DNA from 2 places in the Paenibacillus hunanensis genome. Region 2 is predicted to be linked to the other one. Evidence: a T-box and tRNA genes for the amino acid it is inferred to sense, from the RefSeq annotation. Region 2 holds a T-box; the other holds one or more tRNA genes.
What was found. A T-box is a leader RNA that pairs with one kind of tRNA and senses whether it is charged. The one in region 2 lies ahead of ileS (isoleucine--tRNA ligase), so its partner is inferred to be a tRNA-Ile.
Positions count from the first base shown of each region.

Region 1: it encodes a tRNA-Ile, which carries the amino acid that the T-box ahead of ileS (isoleucine--tRNA ligase) is inferred to sense. The anticodon was not compared.

Region 1 covers NZ_CP139194.1:4,801,116-4,810,359, reverse strand. The annotation lists gene SK066_RS19460 (DUF4097 family beta strand repeat-containing protein) at 1-193, shown strand, start outside; gene SK066_RS19455 (Fur family transcriptional regulator) at 410-835, shown strand; gene SK066_RS19450 (glycosyl hydrolase family 18 protein) at 946-2,655, shown strand; gene SK066_RS19445 (nucleotidyltransferase-like protein) at 3,230-4,108, shown strand; gene SK066_RS19440 (hypothetical protein) at 4,400-4,909, opposite strand; rRNA gene SK066_RS19435 (16S ribosomal RNA) at 5,721-7,273, shown strand; rRNA gene rrf (5S ribosomal RNA) at 7,414-7,530, shown strand; tRNA gene SK066_RS19425 (tRNA-Ile) at 7,559-7,635, shown strand; tRNA gene SK066_RS19420 (tRNA-Ala) at 7,658-7,733, shown strand; rRNA gene SK066_RS19415 (23S ribosomal RNA) at 7,883-9,244, shown strand, end outside.
Region 2 covers NZ_CP139194.1:1,947,651-1,956,894, reverse strand. The annotation lists gene SK066_RS07910 (RluA family pseudouridine synthase) at 1-874, opposite strand, end outside; gene lspA (signal peptidase II) at 964-1,425, opposite strand; gene SK066_RS07900 (pentapeptide repeat-containing protein) at 1,610-2,173, opposite strand; gene ileS (isoleucine--tRNA ligase) at 2,594-5,689, opposite strand; T-box leader at 5,822-6,102, opposite strand; gene SK066_RS07890 (DivIVA domain-containing protein) at 6,333-6,926, opposite strand; gene SK066_RS07885 (YlmH family RNA-binding protein) at 7,244-8,026, opposite strand; gene SK066_RS07880 (YggT family protein) at 8,396-8,620, opposite strand; gene SK066_RS07875 (cell division protein SepF) at 8,673-9,122, opposite strand; gene SK066_RS07870 (YggS family pyridoxal phosphate-dependent enzyme) at 9,125-9,244, opposite strand, start outside.

The sequences.
Region 1 (9,244 bases), 2.8 Mb from region 2:
GGATGCGCTGATCCAGAACAATGATGCAGAGCAGATCGTACCTGAAGGCGTGGATACTACAGGTAATGGTGAATCCAATAATACAGATGCTCCTGCGACGAATGGCAATGAAGGTGGAACGACGAACAACCAGCCTGACTCCAACTCGCAGAACTCAGATGCTGCGGAAGGAGCCTCCACCTCTGCTTCGTGAAGCATGTACAGCGTTGACAAGCCCAATTTATAGCACGTACAATGGAAACCGTGCATACTAGGCTGGAGTAACATGGGCTTCTGTAATGCATACAATAGAGTACATTGAGCATCGTGAAGATATATAGATTGCTCGTTCCAAGCGTGCAGACTAATCTTAAAGCTGAGTAGGATTAGACTCCCGAACAGAGACGAAGCTAGACAGGATGGTGAACCCATGACAGCACGAGTAGAGCATGCATTGGAACAATTGAAAACGAGTGGAGTTCGCATTACGCCTCAGCGTCATGCCATTCTGACTTATCTTATGGATTCGATGGAGCATCCGACCGCAGATGAGATTTATCGTTCGTTAGCGTCACAATTTCCGAGCATGAGTGTAGCAACCGTTTATAATAATTTGAAAATGCTCACCGAAGCAGGCATGGTACGCGAATTAACCTATGGAGATAGCTCCAGTCGTTTCGATGCCAATGTGAGCGAGCATTATCATATCATTTGCCAGCAATGCGGCAAGATTGAAGATTTTCATTATCCTGCGCTAACTCATATTGAGGATCAGGCGGCAAGACATACAGGCTATCAGATTGCCGGGCACCGCATGGAGCTATATGGCATTTGTAAGCAATGTCAGCATCAATAGAAATAGAATGAGAACAGAACCAATGCCAGCAGCACGGACAATATGATGTCGTGCTGCTTTTTTTATCAAATAGACGCTACATACTAACATAAGCATAGTAGGAGGTTACCTTGACCAGACAAAGACGTTCGCGTGCACGCAAAAGTCGTATGATCAAATGGTGGATCACAATATGGATGTTGATCCTTGCAGCCGGACTTGCCGCTTTTCTGATTTTACCGAATCCCTTGCATGAACAGCCCGACTGGAAAGGTTTAAAGAAGCCTATATTTGTAGAGGGAGTTTTAATGGATGAGCCTGCTCATGGAACAGGTGAATCGCTCCAATTGCCATTGTCCGTTGTACAGGAGCAGATCAATGCCAATATTCATTATGAACAAGATACACGCTCGGTTATTTTAACAACGGGCAACAATATTATGCAGCTACAGGAAGGCAGTAAGACGGCGAATCTAAATATGAAGTCTGTTCAGCTTCGTGTTGCACCAGAGCAGGTAGGCGATATCGTCTATATTCCAGTAGCACCGCTCAAGCATATTTATCATATTGATTTCTATGAGGATCCGCAGACTGGCGCAGTGATTTTAATGCGTGCAGGCGACCGGATTCAATATGCGCATACAACAGCAGAGAACGATCAGGCAGTACCGATGCGTGCAGCAGCCAGTATCCACTCCCGAATCTATGCAGATGTGACCGCAGATCAACGATTGCGTATCTGGGAGACAGGGGAGCAGTGGGTATTGGCTCAGCTGGATAATGGCGTTGCTGGCTATATCCAGCGTCAGCACATTTCCCTTAATGATCTCGTCACCGTTCCAGTACCCAAGATCCCGGATAACCGAAAGGAAACCGATTGGCGCGGGAAAAAGGTAAACTTAGCATGGGAAGCTGTTTATGACAGTCGTATCAATCCGCATTCGATTGGCGAATTGCCTGGTGTCAATGTACTGAGTCCAACCTGGTTTGAGATTATCGATAGCAAGGGCAATGTCCGAAGTAAGGCAGATATGGAATACGTGAATTGGGCGCATAATCGAAACAAAGAAGTCTGGGCGTTGCTCAGTAATGGCTTTGATGCGGATCGTACAACCGTTGCTCTGGGTACGTATGAGAATCGAAGTCGCATTATCGCTCAAATGCTAGAGTATGCCAGTATGTATCAGCTCGACGGGATTAACATCGACTTTGAAAGTGTACACACCTCCGATGGTCCGAATGTGGTGCAATTTATCCGTGAGCTGAAGCCACTCGCCACGCAGAGTGATCTGGTGCTGTCGATGGATGTTACGCCCAAGTCCAATAGCGAGCTGTGGTCGAAGTTTCTCGATCGTCGTGCGCTAGCCCCTTCGCTAGATTATATGATGCTGATGGCGTATGACGAGCACTGGGCATCCAGCCCGCAAGCCGGTTCGGTCGCTTCGTTACCATGGGTAGAAAATGCCGTCCAGCGTGTGCTACAGGAGGATGAGGTGCCAGCAGATAAATTAATTCTGGGCGTCCCCCTCTATACACGCGTATGGACAGAGCAACAGACCAATGGCAAAACCAAAGTTTCTTCTCGCGCACTCGGCATGCAGCGCGTAGCTAATCTGATCAAAGAAAAAGGACTCCAGCCCGTCTATGATCAGACAACCGGACAAAACTATGTAGAGTACAAGGAAAACGGCGCGACCCAGAAAATATGGTTAGAGGATGAGGTATCTCTACAAGCACGCGTCCAACTAGCCAGCAAGCTAGGCCTTGCCGGCATCGCCTCCTGGACAAGAGGTCTAGGCGACGATCGAGCATGGAACGTACTCGACAATATTAAAAAGTAAGTAGCAAGCAGTTAGCATCACCAAAAGCTCAAAAGTTCAAGAACTCAAGAACTCAAGAACTCAAGAACTCAAGAACTCAAGAACTCAAGAACTCAAGAACTCAAGAACCCAAAACTTGCTACCCCAGCGATGTTTATTTATGTTAGTGAGTATTCTCGCTAATCAGACCATCCAACCAGCTCACATTCACTCCAGTCATCGATCCTAAATACATTCAGAACAGACGTATATTTAACAATAATTATTCAATAACAAACTTTAATAACAAACTTTAATAACAAACCATCCACATCAACACCACGCCATCCCCATCCATAACACGGCAGCTTTCTTCCATGAAAAAGGGAGACTGCCGTGTTTTTACATGTTTAAGCACGGACTCAGCCCCTATTCATGCGATAGCTTCATAGCTTATTCCCTAAATTTATTTCATGACTATGAAAATTCATAACCTGTTCGGCAGGAGAAAAAGAAGGGTTTGTAGAAATATGGACTGGTAAGAAGGCATACTGCCCGGAAAGTCCAACGACTAGAATTGCCATCCATATTTCGTTAAACGGATGAGGGGGATAACGTGGAATTAACCAACCTTTCTTTTCTTCATGAAAAGCGAAATAATCATCGGATCATCGGAGCTGTCGCTTCCCGCAAAACGAGCGGAAACTTTGACGGTTCATTGCTTCATGATTTCGATGTGTTGATTATTGTTGTATATCGTCAGCATGAGGACGAGGAAATCATAGAGCATCGCATGGATGCGAGTAATAAAAACATACAGGTGATCTATATCGATCGTCAGGTGCTGGAAAACGATACGATTACCGGTAGAAATCATATGATTGTCGAACAGTTTTTAAAAGGCGAGCTCATCTGGGATACCGACCGCGAACTAGAGCGTTTACGCAAGCAGTTTGCGCATTTTGAACGTCCATTGAGCGAGCGTCGCATTTTGCTAGAGTTTGCCAGATTTTTGGAGCTATATGTAGAAGCGAGACGCCATATGCAGCAGCAACAGGTGATGGATGCGTATAACTGCATTTTTCAGGCCCTTCCGTACTGGGCACGAATTGATCTGTGCGAAAAAGGCATTTATCCAGAAATGGCAGTATGGGAGCAAGTGAGAGAACATAAGCTGGATGTACACAAGCTGTATGAGCAGCTAGCCTTTAGTAACGAAACGATGGAGCAAAGGGTAGAGCTAGTCTTGCTAGCCTGCGAATTTTCCGTCATGTCCAAAATGAGTGAGTGCTCAGCATCATTGTTCCGTGTTCTCCGTAGCCGCCAACAGCCATGGAGCATCCGCGAGCTACTCGATCATCCAGAGCTATGTCATGTAGGCAGCCGACTATCCATGATCGTCCGCAAGCTCGTCTATCGCTCCTTGATCAAAGAAACAACCATCTGGAATCCAAAAGCAGGTGGCGAGCGAGAGATTCACTATTCGCTACACTAGCTTAATAGCCAAACAATTCGGCTAAGCATCCAGTCAAAAGTTCAAGCCAAATATCTAAAACAAAGCTCAACTCAAAAAGAGTGCCCGGTACTTACACTACCGAGCACTCTCTTTTATATTTACAATGATTTTTATATCCACAATAACCGTCAAATAACAACTCACCGATATCAAACAAAAAGACTACCTGTATTCTTCCAACTAGCTTACATATAACTGGCTCACATACTCCAGAGGAGCATCTACTCCATATCAAACCATCCACTTCCACACCTAACCTATCTAATCTCATTAAAATATAGCAAACACAACCCCAGCCTGCTCAGTCGCCGCTTTCTCAAACAACGTGAACACTTCATTCAAATGCGGCAATAGATAACCATCCACCACATCCTCATAAGTTTCATCCTCCTGAATCGAAAACATCAATGGCATAATCTGTGCCATATCCTCCATGCTATCCGCTGATCCCGGATTATCCAGATGCTCGCCAACATGCGTAGAGCTATGCTTCCATTCTTCAAAATGTATACGGTCCTGAAGAGACTCCGGCTGCTGAAGCTCATGTAGCTTCTCCGCAATATAAGCCACCTGCTCAGCAGGCAAATAGAATGTACCAAATTCCGTCAAGCTACTCTCTACATGATAAGCATTCGTTACAGGGACTACAGGTAGATCAGGAAACATAGCGGCAATCAGACTCCATGCCTTATCAATATCCAAATCCGGCTGTCCTGCGGCACCATCTAAAATCTGCTGCAAATTCCCTCGCTCTACAAAATAAGCTCCCGTCATACCCATATCAATCATCGCCTCCTATAGTTACGTGCCGTTTTTACATGAGTTCTATATCATTTATATCTGCCCTATCTTTAATAAAATAGGCTATTACCATTCACATAAACGCATCCCTACCCTATATATCACCACATCGCTTTACCAAGAAGAGTCATAGATAAAATAAACAACAAACACAATCAACTAATACTAGATAACTAGAGTAAGAACAGGAAGGATGAAAGTGAATTAAAGACGACAGTTGCCCGAGCTATAATTTACGCAACAAAGTAAAACAACGTAATCAAGAAACAATGATTTTCAGAAATTTTCAGAAAAATTAGCATCCCCAACGAAGAGAAAGAAGCATCCAAACAGATGATAAATAAATAGTTGACTTCTATAATTAAATTATGATAAATTATAAAACGTTCCGCTCAAACATCACATTGATGAAAACGAGCAGAATGGCTGAACTTCAAGGCTTTGTCGACATTATAAATGAATAGCTCAGTAAGAGCTTGAAAAAAAGTGTTGACACTCAGAAGTTCACATGATATATTATAAAAGTTGTCACAAACGAGTGACAATGAAAGAAAAGATATCATGAGCTTCCTTCGTGAAGCGCTTTGAAGTGAAAAACACTTCAAAAAAAGTGCTTGACGAAAGAAACACAACATGATATGATATAAGAGTTGCTGCGAGAGACACTGAGCGGCAACGAAAGAGTTTGATCTTTGAAAACTGAACAACGAGTGAGTGAAGAACTTCGGTTCTTCAAAATATAGAGAACAGCAATGTTCTCGCCAGCAACAAAATGAGCAAGTCAAACACTTTATTGGAGAGTTTGATCCTGGCTCAGGACGAACGCTGGCGGCGTGCCTAATACATGCAAGTCGAGCGGAGTCGATAGAAAGCTTGCTTTCTTGAGACTTAGCGGCGGACGGGTGAGTAACACGTAGGCAACCTGCCCTTTAGCCTGGGATAACTACCGGAAACGGTAGCTAATACCGGATACTTTCTTTTTCTGCATGGAAAGAGAACGAAAGACGGAGCAATCTGTCACTGAAGGATGGGCCTGCGGCGCATTAGCTAGTTGGTGGGGTAACGGCTCACCAAGGCGACGATGCGTAGCCGACCTGAGAGGGTGATCGGCCACACTGGGACTGAGACACGGCCCAGACTCCTACGGGAGGCAGCAGTAGGGAATCTTCCGCAATGGGCGAAAGCCTGACGGAGCAACGCCGCGTGAGTGATGAAGGTTTTCGGATCGTAAAGCTCTGTTGCCAGGGAAGAACGTCTTGGAGAGTAACTGCTCTGAGAGTGACGGTACCTGAGAAGAAAGCCCCGGCTAACTACGTGCCAGCAGCCGCGGTAATACGTAGGGGGCAAGCGTTGTCCGGAATTATTGGGCGTAAAGCGCGCGCAGGCGGCCGTTTAAGTCCGGTGTTTAATCCCGAAGCTCAACTTCGGGTCGCACTGGAAACTGGAGGGCTTGAGTGCAGAAGAGGAGAGTGGAATTCCACGTGTAGCGGTGAAATGCGTAGAGATGTGGAGGAACACCAGTGGCGAAGGCGACTCTCTGGGCTGTAACTGACGCTGAGGCGCGAAAGCGTGGGGAGCAAACAGGATTAGATACCCTGGTAGTCCACGCCGTAAACGATGAATGCTAGGTGTTAGGGGTTTCGATACCCTTGGTGCCGAAGTTAACACATTAAGCATTCCGCCTGGGGAGTACGGTCGCAAGACTGAAACTCAAAGGAATTGACGGGGACCCGCACAAGCAGTGGAGTATGTGGTTTAATTCGAAGCAACGCGAAGAACCTTACCAGGTCTTGACATCTGAATGACCGGTGCAGAGATGTGCCTTTTCTTCGGAACATTCAAGACAGGTGGTGCATGGTTGTCGTCAGCTCGTGTCGTGAGATGTTGGGTTAAGTCCCGCAACGAGCGCAACCCTTATGCTTAGTTGCCAGCACATCATGGTGGGCACTCTAAGCAGACTGCCGGTGACAAACCGGAGGAAGGTGGGGATGACGTCAAATCATCATGCCCCTTATGACCTGGGCTACACACGTACTACAATGGTCGGTACAACGGGAAGCAAAGCCGCGAGGTGGAGCCAATCCTTAAAAGCCGATCTCAGTTCGGATTGCAGGCTGCAACTCGCCTGCATGAAGTCGGAATTGCTAGTAATCGCGGATCAGCATGCCGCGGTGAATACGTTCCCGGGTCTTGTACACACCGCCCGTCACACCACGAGAGTTTGCAACACCCGAAGTCGGTGGGGTAACCGCAAGGAGCCAGCCGCCGAAGGTGGGGTAGATGATTGGGGTGAAGTCGTAACAAGGTAGCCGTATCGGAAGGTGCGGCTGGATCACCTCCTTTCTATGGAGAATCGTTTCCGGAGAGCGGAAACATTCAAATCTAAGTCGTTTAGGTAACTAGACGCGGGTCACTAGATTGACCGACACTCACCTCGTTGTTCAGTTTTGAGAGACTCAACTCTCGCCGAGATGGCATCATCGTTTGGTGGTGATGGCGGAGGGGTTCCACACGTACCCATCCCGAACACGACCGTTAAGCCCTCCAGCGCCAATGGTACTTGGACCGCAGGGTCCTGGGAGAGTAGGACGCCGCCAAGCGATGCATCTCAACACATCTTCATATTGTGGGCCCTTAGCTCAGTTGGTTAGAGCGCACCTCTGATAAGGGTGAGGTCGGTGGTTCGAGTCCACCAGGGCCCACCATTTATAACTTTATACTCCATATGGGGCCATAGCTCAGCTGGGAGAGCGCCTGCCTTGCAAGCAGGAGGTCAGCGGTTCGATCCCGCTTGGCTCCACCATTTATGCTTTAAACAAGTTGATCCTTGAAAACTGGATACCGAAACGAAACATCGCGTTTTAGAAACTGTTCTTAACTGACACTGTGCAAACAGGATCGGTCATGAATATGTAAGATATAGGTTCTTCCATTATGGAAGACCACCAACTAGGTTAAGCTAGTAAGAGCACACGGTGGATGCCTAGGCGCTAGGAGCCGATGAAGGACGTGGCGAACAACGATAAGGCCTCGGGGAGCTGTAAGCAAGCATTGATCCGGGGATGTCCGAATGGGGAAACCTGACTGGATTCATCTCCAGTTACTCACATCTGAATACATAGGGTGTGGAGAGGCAGACGAGGGGAACTGAAACATCTAAGTACCCTCAGGAAGAGAAAACAAGAGTGATTCCGTCAGTAGCGGCGAGCGAACGCGGAACAGCCTAAACCAGGAAGCTTGCTTCTTGGGGTTGTGGGACGTCTCTTTGGAGTGATAAAAGAGTTTGGTAGATGAAGAGGTCTGGAAAGGCCCGCCAGAGAAGGTGAAAGCCCTGTAGTTAAAATCAAGTTCTCTCCGAGACGGATCCCGAGTAGTGCGGGGCACGTGAAACCCCGTATGAATCTGCCAGGACCATCTGGTAAGGCTAAATACTCCCTAGCGACCGATAGTGAAGCAGTACCGTGAGGGAAAGGTGAAAAGGACCCCGGAAGGGGAGTGAAATAGAACCTGAAACCGTGTGCTTACAAAAAGTCAGAGCCCGATTAATGGGTGATGGCGTGCCTTTTGTAGAATGAACCGGCGAGTTACGTTCCCGTGCAAGGTTAAGGTGAGAAGCCGGAGCCGCAGCGAAAGCGAGTCTGAATAGGGCGACTTAGTACGTGGACGTAGACCCGAAACCGGGTGATCTACCCCTGTCCAGGATGAAGGTACGGTAACACGTACTGGAGGTCCGAACCCACGCACGTTGAAAAGTGCGGGGATGAGGTGGGGGTAGCGGAGAAATTCCAATCGAACTCGGAGATAGCTGGTTCTCCCCGAAATAGCTTTAGGGCTAGCCTCGGAAGATGAGTCGCGGAGGTAGAGCACTGATTGGGTGCGGGGCCCGCAAGGGTTACCAAGCTCAGTCAAACTCCGAATGCCGCAGACTTTATTCCGGGAGTCAGACAGTGGGTGCTAAGGTCCATTGTCAAAAGGGAAACAGCCCAGACCATCAGCTAAGGTCCCCAAGTGTGTGTTAAGTGGGAAAGGATGTGAAGTTGCACAGACAACCAGGATGTTGGCTTAGAAGCAGCCACCATTTAAAGAGTGCGTAATAGCTCACTGGTCGAGTGACTTTGCGCCGAAAATGTAACGGGGCTAAACACACCACCGAAGCTATGGCTTGATGCTTGCATCAGGGGTAGGGGAGCGTTGAATTGAGGTTGAAGGTATACCGTAAGGAGTGCTGGACACAATTCAAGTGAGAATGCCGGTATGAGTAACGAAAAGATCAGTGAGAATCTGATCCGCCGAAAACCTAAGGGTTCCTGAGGA
Region 2 (9,244 bases):
GCACCGCTGCATGCAATGCCTGACCTTTGACAAATGAAGCCTTCGCACGCACACGTCCATACATCGGATCACCAACAAGCGGATGATCGATAAACTTCATATGCACACGAATCTGGTGGGTACGTCCAGTCTCCAGACGCAGCTCCACTACAGTAAAATCGCCAAAGCGTTCGTTTACAGCAAAATGAGTAACTGCATGCTTGCCGTTTTTCTCTGTTACGGTAAACATTTTACGGTTTTGCGATGCACGTCCGATCGGCGCATCAATCGTACCGTGATCATGCTCGACATTACCGTGGACCAGCGCGATATATTTACGTGTAACCGAGTGATCTTTCAGCTGAGCAGACAGCGATGCATGGGCTTTATCGTTTTTGGCTGCCATCAGCAGACCGCTCGTATCCTTATCGATACGGTGAACGATACCTGGACGTAGCTCGCCATTAATGCCTGACAGATCGGTGCAATGGTACATCAATGCGTTGACCATTGTACCGGAATAATGACCAGCCGCTGGATGCACGACCATCCCACTCGGCTTGTTGATCACGATCAAGTCGGAATCCTCATAAACGATATCGAGTGGAATATTTTCAGGTTGCAGCTCTGTAGCGGAAGGGCCAGGAACACGCACAACTACCTGCTCACCCTCAGCAAGCTTGCGATTCGCCTTTACGGGTTGTCCATTGACCATCACATGCTGATCGGCGATCCAGCCTTGAATCTGCGAACGGGAAATGCCCTCTGGCATACGATCGGTAATGTATTTATCAATACGCGCCTTCGCATCCTCTGCATCCACTGTCCATTCCAGTGTCTCTAGCTCCGTATCGTCTTCATCGGACAGATCATCTACCAGTGCCGAATCCAGCAGCTGGCTTTCCTGTTCCTCTACGTGCGATGCACGTTCTTGTTCTTTTTCATGATTACTCAATTGTTCTTCTCCTCTTTCCTGCGGGCATACTACTTCTTCTCACGACGCATATCGATGATCGCGTCCAGAATGATTAATGCCACCCCGACCACGATGCATGAATCTGCAACGTTGAAGATCGGGAAGGTGTAGCTGCCAAAATTAAACTGAAAGAAATCAACGACCTCTCCCATACGTGCACGATCTATAAAGTTACCGATCGCTCCACCCAGCACAAGCGATAATGCAACAGGCAGCAGCTTATCCGGCCGAGATTTTACCTTTTGAATGTACCATACGAGCGCAACAACAACTGCAATCGTAATAACAATGAAAAACCAGCGCTGATTTTGCAAAATACCAAAAGCTGCTCCCTGATTCCGGTGCGATGTAATCATAAAAAAGTCGCCAATCACCGGAATTTGCTCTCTCAGCTCCATCCGCGTTGCCACGAAATATTTACTGATCTGGTCGATAATAATAGCCACGAGCGCAATTACATAATAGATCACGTTCATCCTCCACCCTGTTTGTTCAATCCCTGTGCTGGCGGCAGCGGAGCGCACTACATTCTGTCCGATTGCATCGTAAACACAGCTTTTCTTATTGTAGCATAGGGGGCAGAGTGCGTCTATTGAACGAAGCATGTTAAGGATGAACTCCCACTCCCAAAATATATTTCTTACACACTATACCTCATGTATGATGAAGCTTTGTATTATCAGGCAAAGTACACGTATCCAGCTGACAATCTCGAAAATCTACCTCCTGCAAAATCGCTTCCGAAAAATCAACATTGTGCATCCTGTTAGGCTTAGCTCCCACTGTCAAATCACTATTATACTTCCCATGAAATGTAACGTCCTTCAATTTGCCGATAAATTGGCAATGCGCAAACGAGCTGGCTTTAAAGTCAATCTGATTCAGCTTGCACTGTTGAAATCGGCACTCCACAAATTCAGGTCGATAAAAATATCCTTTACGAAAATTACATGTATCAAATATACAGCTTGTGAAGACACCTCCATGCGCACCAATCGTAGCCTCCGTCAGATCGACCCGTTTAAACTGACAATTCGTAAAATCACATCCATACAAACGGGCATCTCCAAAACGAGTCCGATCAAAAATACAATTGATGAAATGCACCGCTGTACAAATCGGCGCATTCAGGTCGATCAGCGTAAAATCCTGTTTTTCGATGGTCAGTCCCTCGATCCTACGCTTTAATTCCCATGTCTCTCGATATGTAATAGCCATGACTATAACCTCCTTATGGAAAATTTATAATGACGCTATTTGGTGAATTTCATTTGTATATCTACCACTATCTCTGTGTCTGTATAGTTCTCTTTCTCTTTCTCTTTCTCTTTCTCTTTCTCTTTCTCTGCAAAATTATGTATAGATCAAATCCTCTTTGTCTTATTATACCCTGTACTTCTACACAAGCTGAATAAGATATATAAAAAACCTGCCGTCATCCAGCATCCATACGACTTGATGGATACAAGGACAACGACAGGCTCAGCAGCAGCTGGCTAATTTATTTCTAAATCATCCAATGGATTACATTAGAAATAACTAGCCACCTCATGGTTTAGCTTGCTTTACTTCATTTTAAATCATTTCATTTTGAATCCCTGCGCTCTATCACTTTCCATATCACTTACTACAATTCAATCAAGAAACGTGAATACCCGCTTTTTGACCTACCAGCTCGACTTGCTCCATACCTTCTACTTCACCGAAGGTCACATCGGTAACGAGTACATTTTCACGCAGAACGCTATCAAATGCCTCGATCGCTGCGCGCAGCTCATCGCTCACATTCAGCGTCAGATGAACGTATTTCTCGATTGGCAGATCCAGCTTTTTACGATAATCCTGTACCGTACGGACAACCTCACGCACCCAGCCCTCTTGCTCCAGCTCTGGTGTGATATCGGTATTCAGCGCTACAGTCAGACCGTAACCGGATGCGGATGCAAAGCCGGATTTCGCCTTTTTCTCCACCAGCAGCTCTTCGCTTGTGACATGCAGTTCTTCACCTTCTGGCGAAGTTACGTTCAGCACGCCTGCTTGTACAACATGGCGTGTCTCTTCCGCTGTCATCTCTTTGAAGAAGTTTTGCAGGAAACCGACATTTTTGCCGTACTTTTTACCCGCTACTTTCAGGTTCAGCTTGAAGCTAAAATCAACAAAGCCCGCATCATCATGCTCAGTACGGATGCCCTTCACATTGATCTCGTCCTTGATGATCTCTTCATAGCTTGCCAGATCAAAGTCTTTATCGAGCGATACGATCAGCTCGGACAGCGGCTGACGGTTTTTGATTCCTGTTTCATTACGTACGTTACGTGCCAGCTCAACGATACGGCGAGCTGTTTCCATATCGCGCTCCAGCTCCGCATCGATCAATGCTTCATTGGCAACTGGATAATCATCCATATGCACGCTCTCACCATTGCTCAGGTTCAGATAGATATCTTCTGCCAGCATTGGTGTAAATGGTGCCAGCAGCTTCGCTGTAGTGAGCAGCACCTCGGTCAGCGTACGATACGCATCCAGCTTGTCTTCCGTCAAGCCTGCACCCCAGAAGCGATCACGGGAACGACGGATATACCAGTTACTCAGCTCATCAACAAATGCTTCGATTGCTTTGGATGAGTTCAGATAATCATTTACCGCAAGTGCCTTGTCAACAACAATGATCAAGCTGTTCAGACGGGAAACGATCCAGCGATCCAGCTTGTGCTCAGATGGCTGGAATGGATGCTCCGCCGGGTCAAAGCCATCGATCGTCGCATACAGCGTCAGGAACGCATGTGTGTTCACGAGTGTATCCACAAGCTTGGACTTCGCTTCACCAACAATCCCTTTGGAGAAACGCTTGCTGTTCCAAGGGGCGCTGTCAGACAGGAGCGCCCAGCGGAATGCATCGGTGCCATACTCTTCGATGACTTCCCACGGATCGATAACATTCCCTTTGGATTTGGACATTTTTTGACCGTTTTCGTCGAGTACGTGTCCGGTTGCCATAACTGCTTTATACGGCGCTTGTCCTGTCAGCAATGTAGATACCGCAAGCAGACTGTAGAACCAGCCACGCGTCTGGTCAATCCCTTCGCAGATCATATCAGCAGGGTATTGCTGCTTGAACACATCTTCATTTTCAAATGGATAGTGCTGTTGAGCGAAAGGCATCGAGCCGCTATCGAACCAGACGTCAATGACCTCTGGTGTACGTTTCATTTCGTACTGTCCGCAGGAGCTACGTACTTTGACTTCATCTACATAAGGCTTGTGCAGCTCCAGATCCTCTGGCACGTCACCAATTGCGCGCTCACGCAGCTCGGCAATGCTATGCGGTGCGAATTGCTCGCCCGTCTCTTCGCATACCCATACGTTAAGCGGTGTACCCCAGTAACGATCACGGCTGATATTCCAGTCGACCAGATCCTCAAGGAATTTACCGAAGCGTCCTTCACGAACATGACCTGGATACCAGGTAACATCGTTGTTGTTGGCAATCAGCTGATCCTTGATTGCTGTAGTCTGGATAAACCAGCTGTCCATTGCATAGTAGAGCAGCGGTGTATCACAACGCCAGCAGAATGGATAGCTGTGCTCATAACGCTCTTTGCTGAACAGTGTGCCATGCTCCGACAGATACTTGATGATGTCTACATCGCAGTCTTTGACAAAGCGTCCAGCAAAATCAGTGACCTGCGGTACGAATTTACCTTCCAGATCAACCAGATTGACGAAACTGATGCCATTCTCACGACATACACGATAGTCATCTTCACCGTGTGCAGGTGCCATGTGAACGATACCTGTACCACTTGCATCGGTAACGAAGCTTGCACCCAGCACGATATTGGTTTTCTCTGCCTGGATATAGTTGAATGGAGCATCATAAGTTTGACCTACCAGCTCAGAACCTGGCAGTGTGCTGAGCACTTCATACTCGGCTTTGATCGGCTCCATTACTTTTTCAACAAGGTTTTTCGCAACGATGTACACTTCGCCATTTTGACGTACACGTGCGTATTCCATGTCCGGGTTCACCGCCAGTGCAACGTGAGACGGCAATGTCCAAGGAGTCGTCGTCCATGCCAGTACGAATTCGCCGCTACTATGCAGCTTGAACTTTGCAGTCGCACTCAGGTCTTTCACGTCTTTGTAGCCCTGTGCAACTTCGTGCGAGCTCAGTGTCGTCTGGCAGGAAGGACAATATGGGCTTACGCGGTGACCGCGATACATGAGCCCTTTATCATGAATCGTTGCGAGGATGTTCCATACACTCTCAATATAGCCATTGTTCAGTGTGATATACGGATGATCCATATCTGTCCAGTAGCCGATTGCTTCTGTCAGATCGCGCCACTGCTGTTCATATTCAAATACACTTGCTTTGCATTCGTTGATGAATTTCTCAACGCCATAATCCTCGATCTCCCATTTGTGCGAGATACCGAGCTTTTTCTGTACACCGAGCTCAACAGGCAGACCGTGTGTATCCCAGCCTGCTTTACGTACAACGCGATAGCCCTTCATCGTGTTATAACGACCGATAAAGTCTTTGATTACACGACCCAGTACGTGACCGATATGCGGCTTTCCGTTCGCTGTTGGCGGGCCTTCATAAAAAACAAAGTTCGGTTTGCCTTCGCGGCTCTCGATGGAGCGCTGGAATGTACGCTCCTCTTTCCATTTGTTCAGCATGCGCAAATCGCGTGCACGTGCTTTCTCTTTCACATCTACTCTTTGCATGTTTCCCCATCCTTTCTCCAATTCGAACCATGATGAATCTGTCCGTGCAGCAGGATCGCTTTCGCCATCCGATTCCCCTTATGCATCAGCTGTCTGATCACTAGCCAAAACGTCAAAAAAACCCCGTCCCTGGAAAGGGACGAGGTTGCTCGCGTTACCACCCTTGTTTCATCACAATAGGTTAAGAATTCCGTTCTGCTACACAGACGTATTCTTCCTATCATAATGACACTTATGCCCGCACGATTCATGCGGCGCCCTGATAACGGCAGGCAATCCGGCTTGGCTTACTGAATAGGTTCAGCCGCGCTTCTCCGGGGAGATTTTCCATAGCTCGTCGTTTATTGGCTTGCACCAACCGCCAACTCTCTACAAACGATCATAGCCTGTACTGGCCCCATCACAGAATGTATGCAACTATACTACGGTGCAGAAGCAAGCTCCTGTTACCGAGTCGTTTCGAAGTGACGCCTTCCAAAAAAACGTCATGGTCATAAAATATTTATATCGCTTCCTCTGCAAAATGTCAACCATTTGCCATAGGGCTGTATAAATAGATTCGCTATCCTTCATCCCTCAGCTCCAACGTGGCATCACCGGATCAGCTACCGTGGAACGAGGTGATCCTGCATCATGTAGCCGCTTAGTAGAGATCGCCACTTACCGAACGATTTTCTTCCGGCTCGCGCTCGTCCTGACGTTCACGATTCCACTGCTCACGGTCGCGCTCATTGCGCTCCTGACGCTCACTGCTTGTACGCTCCAGCTCGCGAGTTTGATTTTCCAATGCGTCCCAGCCGTCCTGACTGAGCAGCTCCAGCTGTGCCTCAACCAGTGTCCGGAAACGAGTACGATAGATCGAAGCCTGCTTTTTAAGCTCTTCCACTTCCATCGACACCTTGCGCGCCTTCGACAGCGACTCATTAATAATACGATCCGCATTTTTCTCGGATTCTTTAATAATGAGCTGCGCTTCCTTCTTGGCGTTGTTCTTCACCTCATCCGCTGCTTCCTGAGCAACGATGATCGTTTTACTCAGTGTCTCCTCCAGATTCGCAAAATGATCCAGACGCTCCTGCACAGCAAGCAGCTGATTTTGCAAATCCTTGTTTTCGCGAATCAGTCCCTCATAATCCTTGATTACCTGATCGAGAAACTCATTCACTTCATCTTCGTCATAACCACGCAGCCGACGCGAAAATTCCTTATTATGTATATCCAGCGGGGTTAATGGCATGGATAGACACCTCCTATGATATTAGGCCGTTGAATTGCCTTTTGTATTGTTATCATACTGTATTTCAGCATCGTTGAACACTAGCTTACTACCGAAATGAATAACATGATAACGATATCGGCAGCATGCCGCCTATTGTGAAGCCCGTATTCCTATATATACCGCCAGACCGTGCCTGAACGACATCGTATCGACCATACGGAATCAGCTGGACGCATGCCGCGATCCTTTTGTATATACACCGATATGTGGTTCCATTGAAACAACACGGGCTCTTTTATATATTCAGCATCGCCTCGTTATATTCCTGCCGACGCTTACACGAATTTCCCGATTTTCACGCGGTAACGGCCTTTTTTTGTAATACCTTCCAGCTCCAGCACCTTGAAGCGTCCCATTCCCTGTACCGATACTACATCGCCTTCTTTGAGCGCATGAGAAGGATCTTCCTCTGGCTTCCAGTTGACCTTACAACGCCCAGCCTTGATCGGTACGAGTATTTTACTGCGACTTAGTCGATACACATCGCTGGCGATACCATCCAGTCGCATCGAAGCGACAGATAGCTCCATCGTTTGCAGCTCCTGCTTAGCGGCACGTAATTGCTCAATCGGTAATAGACTGGTCATCACATGTAGTCTGTGTACCTGATTCATATTCAAATTAAGATACGATGCAATCTCTGTAGCAACGACGGTATGACAGCCATCATCCAGGACATGAATATCGCCAATCTTGTCGCGCTTCATTCCCAGTCCAAGCAGCGAGCCCATATAATCGCCATGCTCCAGCTCGGTAAAACGTTGCCCTTCTGGTGTAATCTCCAGCACCGTCAGCTGCATATCTTCCTGCGATAGATCCGCATAATCCGGTGCAATTAATGCACGTCTACGCTCTGCATGCTCCGATCCACCCTCCAGTCGGATCTGCACATCGGGCTCACGAGCCGCCAGTGTGGACAATATATACGCCTGACGCGGATCAAGAAAATCCGTCAGCTTCTGTTCATGATAATGGGCGGCATTCTCAATCCACTCGGCTGCCCGTTCCACAAATTCTCGCTCGTCTGGATGAAAATGACTAAAAATGGTTTTGTTCATACCTGCTAACTACCTTTCCTCCAGACCGCTGTATAGATGATGTACAATGACCTTTTACGCTGATACTTTTCACTCTGATATCTGGTCTATATCATCTATTCCATTCAGCAGCTGTCTCTTTGATAAAATTAATCATTATATAAAGCTTGAATGACTGAATAGGTGGCCCATGGGTTGAGTGCGAATTAGCCTATCCCTCTTCTGTTGACCCAGCTATCATCTATTCCAAGCAAGGCCCACCCAAAACAAAGCCTATCCAAAGCAAAAAGCCGAAGCATGCAGCAGAGCAACAGTCCCGCTATTGTCTGCTTGGTGCTTCAGCTTTGAATCCTTACACATTCTATACATGTGCAAACGATGAATACCCGATTAGAACAAAATCGTTTGCAGCAGGTAAATCAATCCGCTAAACGCCAGCTGCAATACAAACAGAGCGACGATTGGCGAAATATCCAGTACGCCTCCGATTGGCGGAATAAAGCGACGGAAAGGCGCAAGATAAGGTTCAACCAGACGCGCCAGCAATTGACCAAAAGAGCTCTCACGAGCACTAGGCAGCCAGGACATCAGGATATAGATAATAATCATGTACATGTAGATTCGGTATGCAATACCGAGAATTTCGAAAAATACGCTCAACTTCCGATCACCTCATCTTGTTATAATCAAAATCGTCGCTCATAATCTCAGCGATTGTGCCCTCGATTTCGACTGTATCCGGTGTACACAGGAAAATGTTGCCGCCGATCTTGGAAATGCTACCACCCAGTGCATAGACTGTACCGCTCATAAAATCGATAATACGCAGCGCCTGATCATTACGAACACGCTGCAAATTGACGATCACCGAGCGATGCGAACGCAGATGATCTGCAATGTCCTGAGCTTCATCATAGCTGCGCGGCTCGTTCAAAATGACTTTGACATTTTTCTGTGAATGAATACTGACGACATTATTGGCTCTACTGTTTCTACGTGCATCCGCAGGAGAAGTTTCACGAGAATCGACTTCTTCTTCGATAATCTGCTCGCGTTCTACAACTTCCTCTTCCTCCTGAAGCCCGAGAAAATTCATAAACCGATTCATTACACCCATCGTTAATCCTCCTCTTTGCCAACCAGGATCGAGCCGAGGCGTACAAATGTCGCCCCTTCCTCAACAGCAATCTCAAAATCACCCGACATGCCCATCGACAGATGCTTGATCGGCTCTACCGT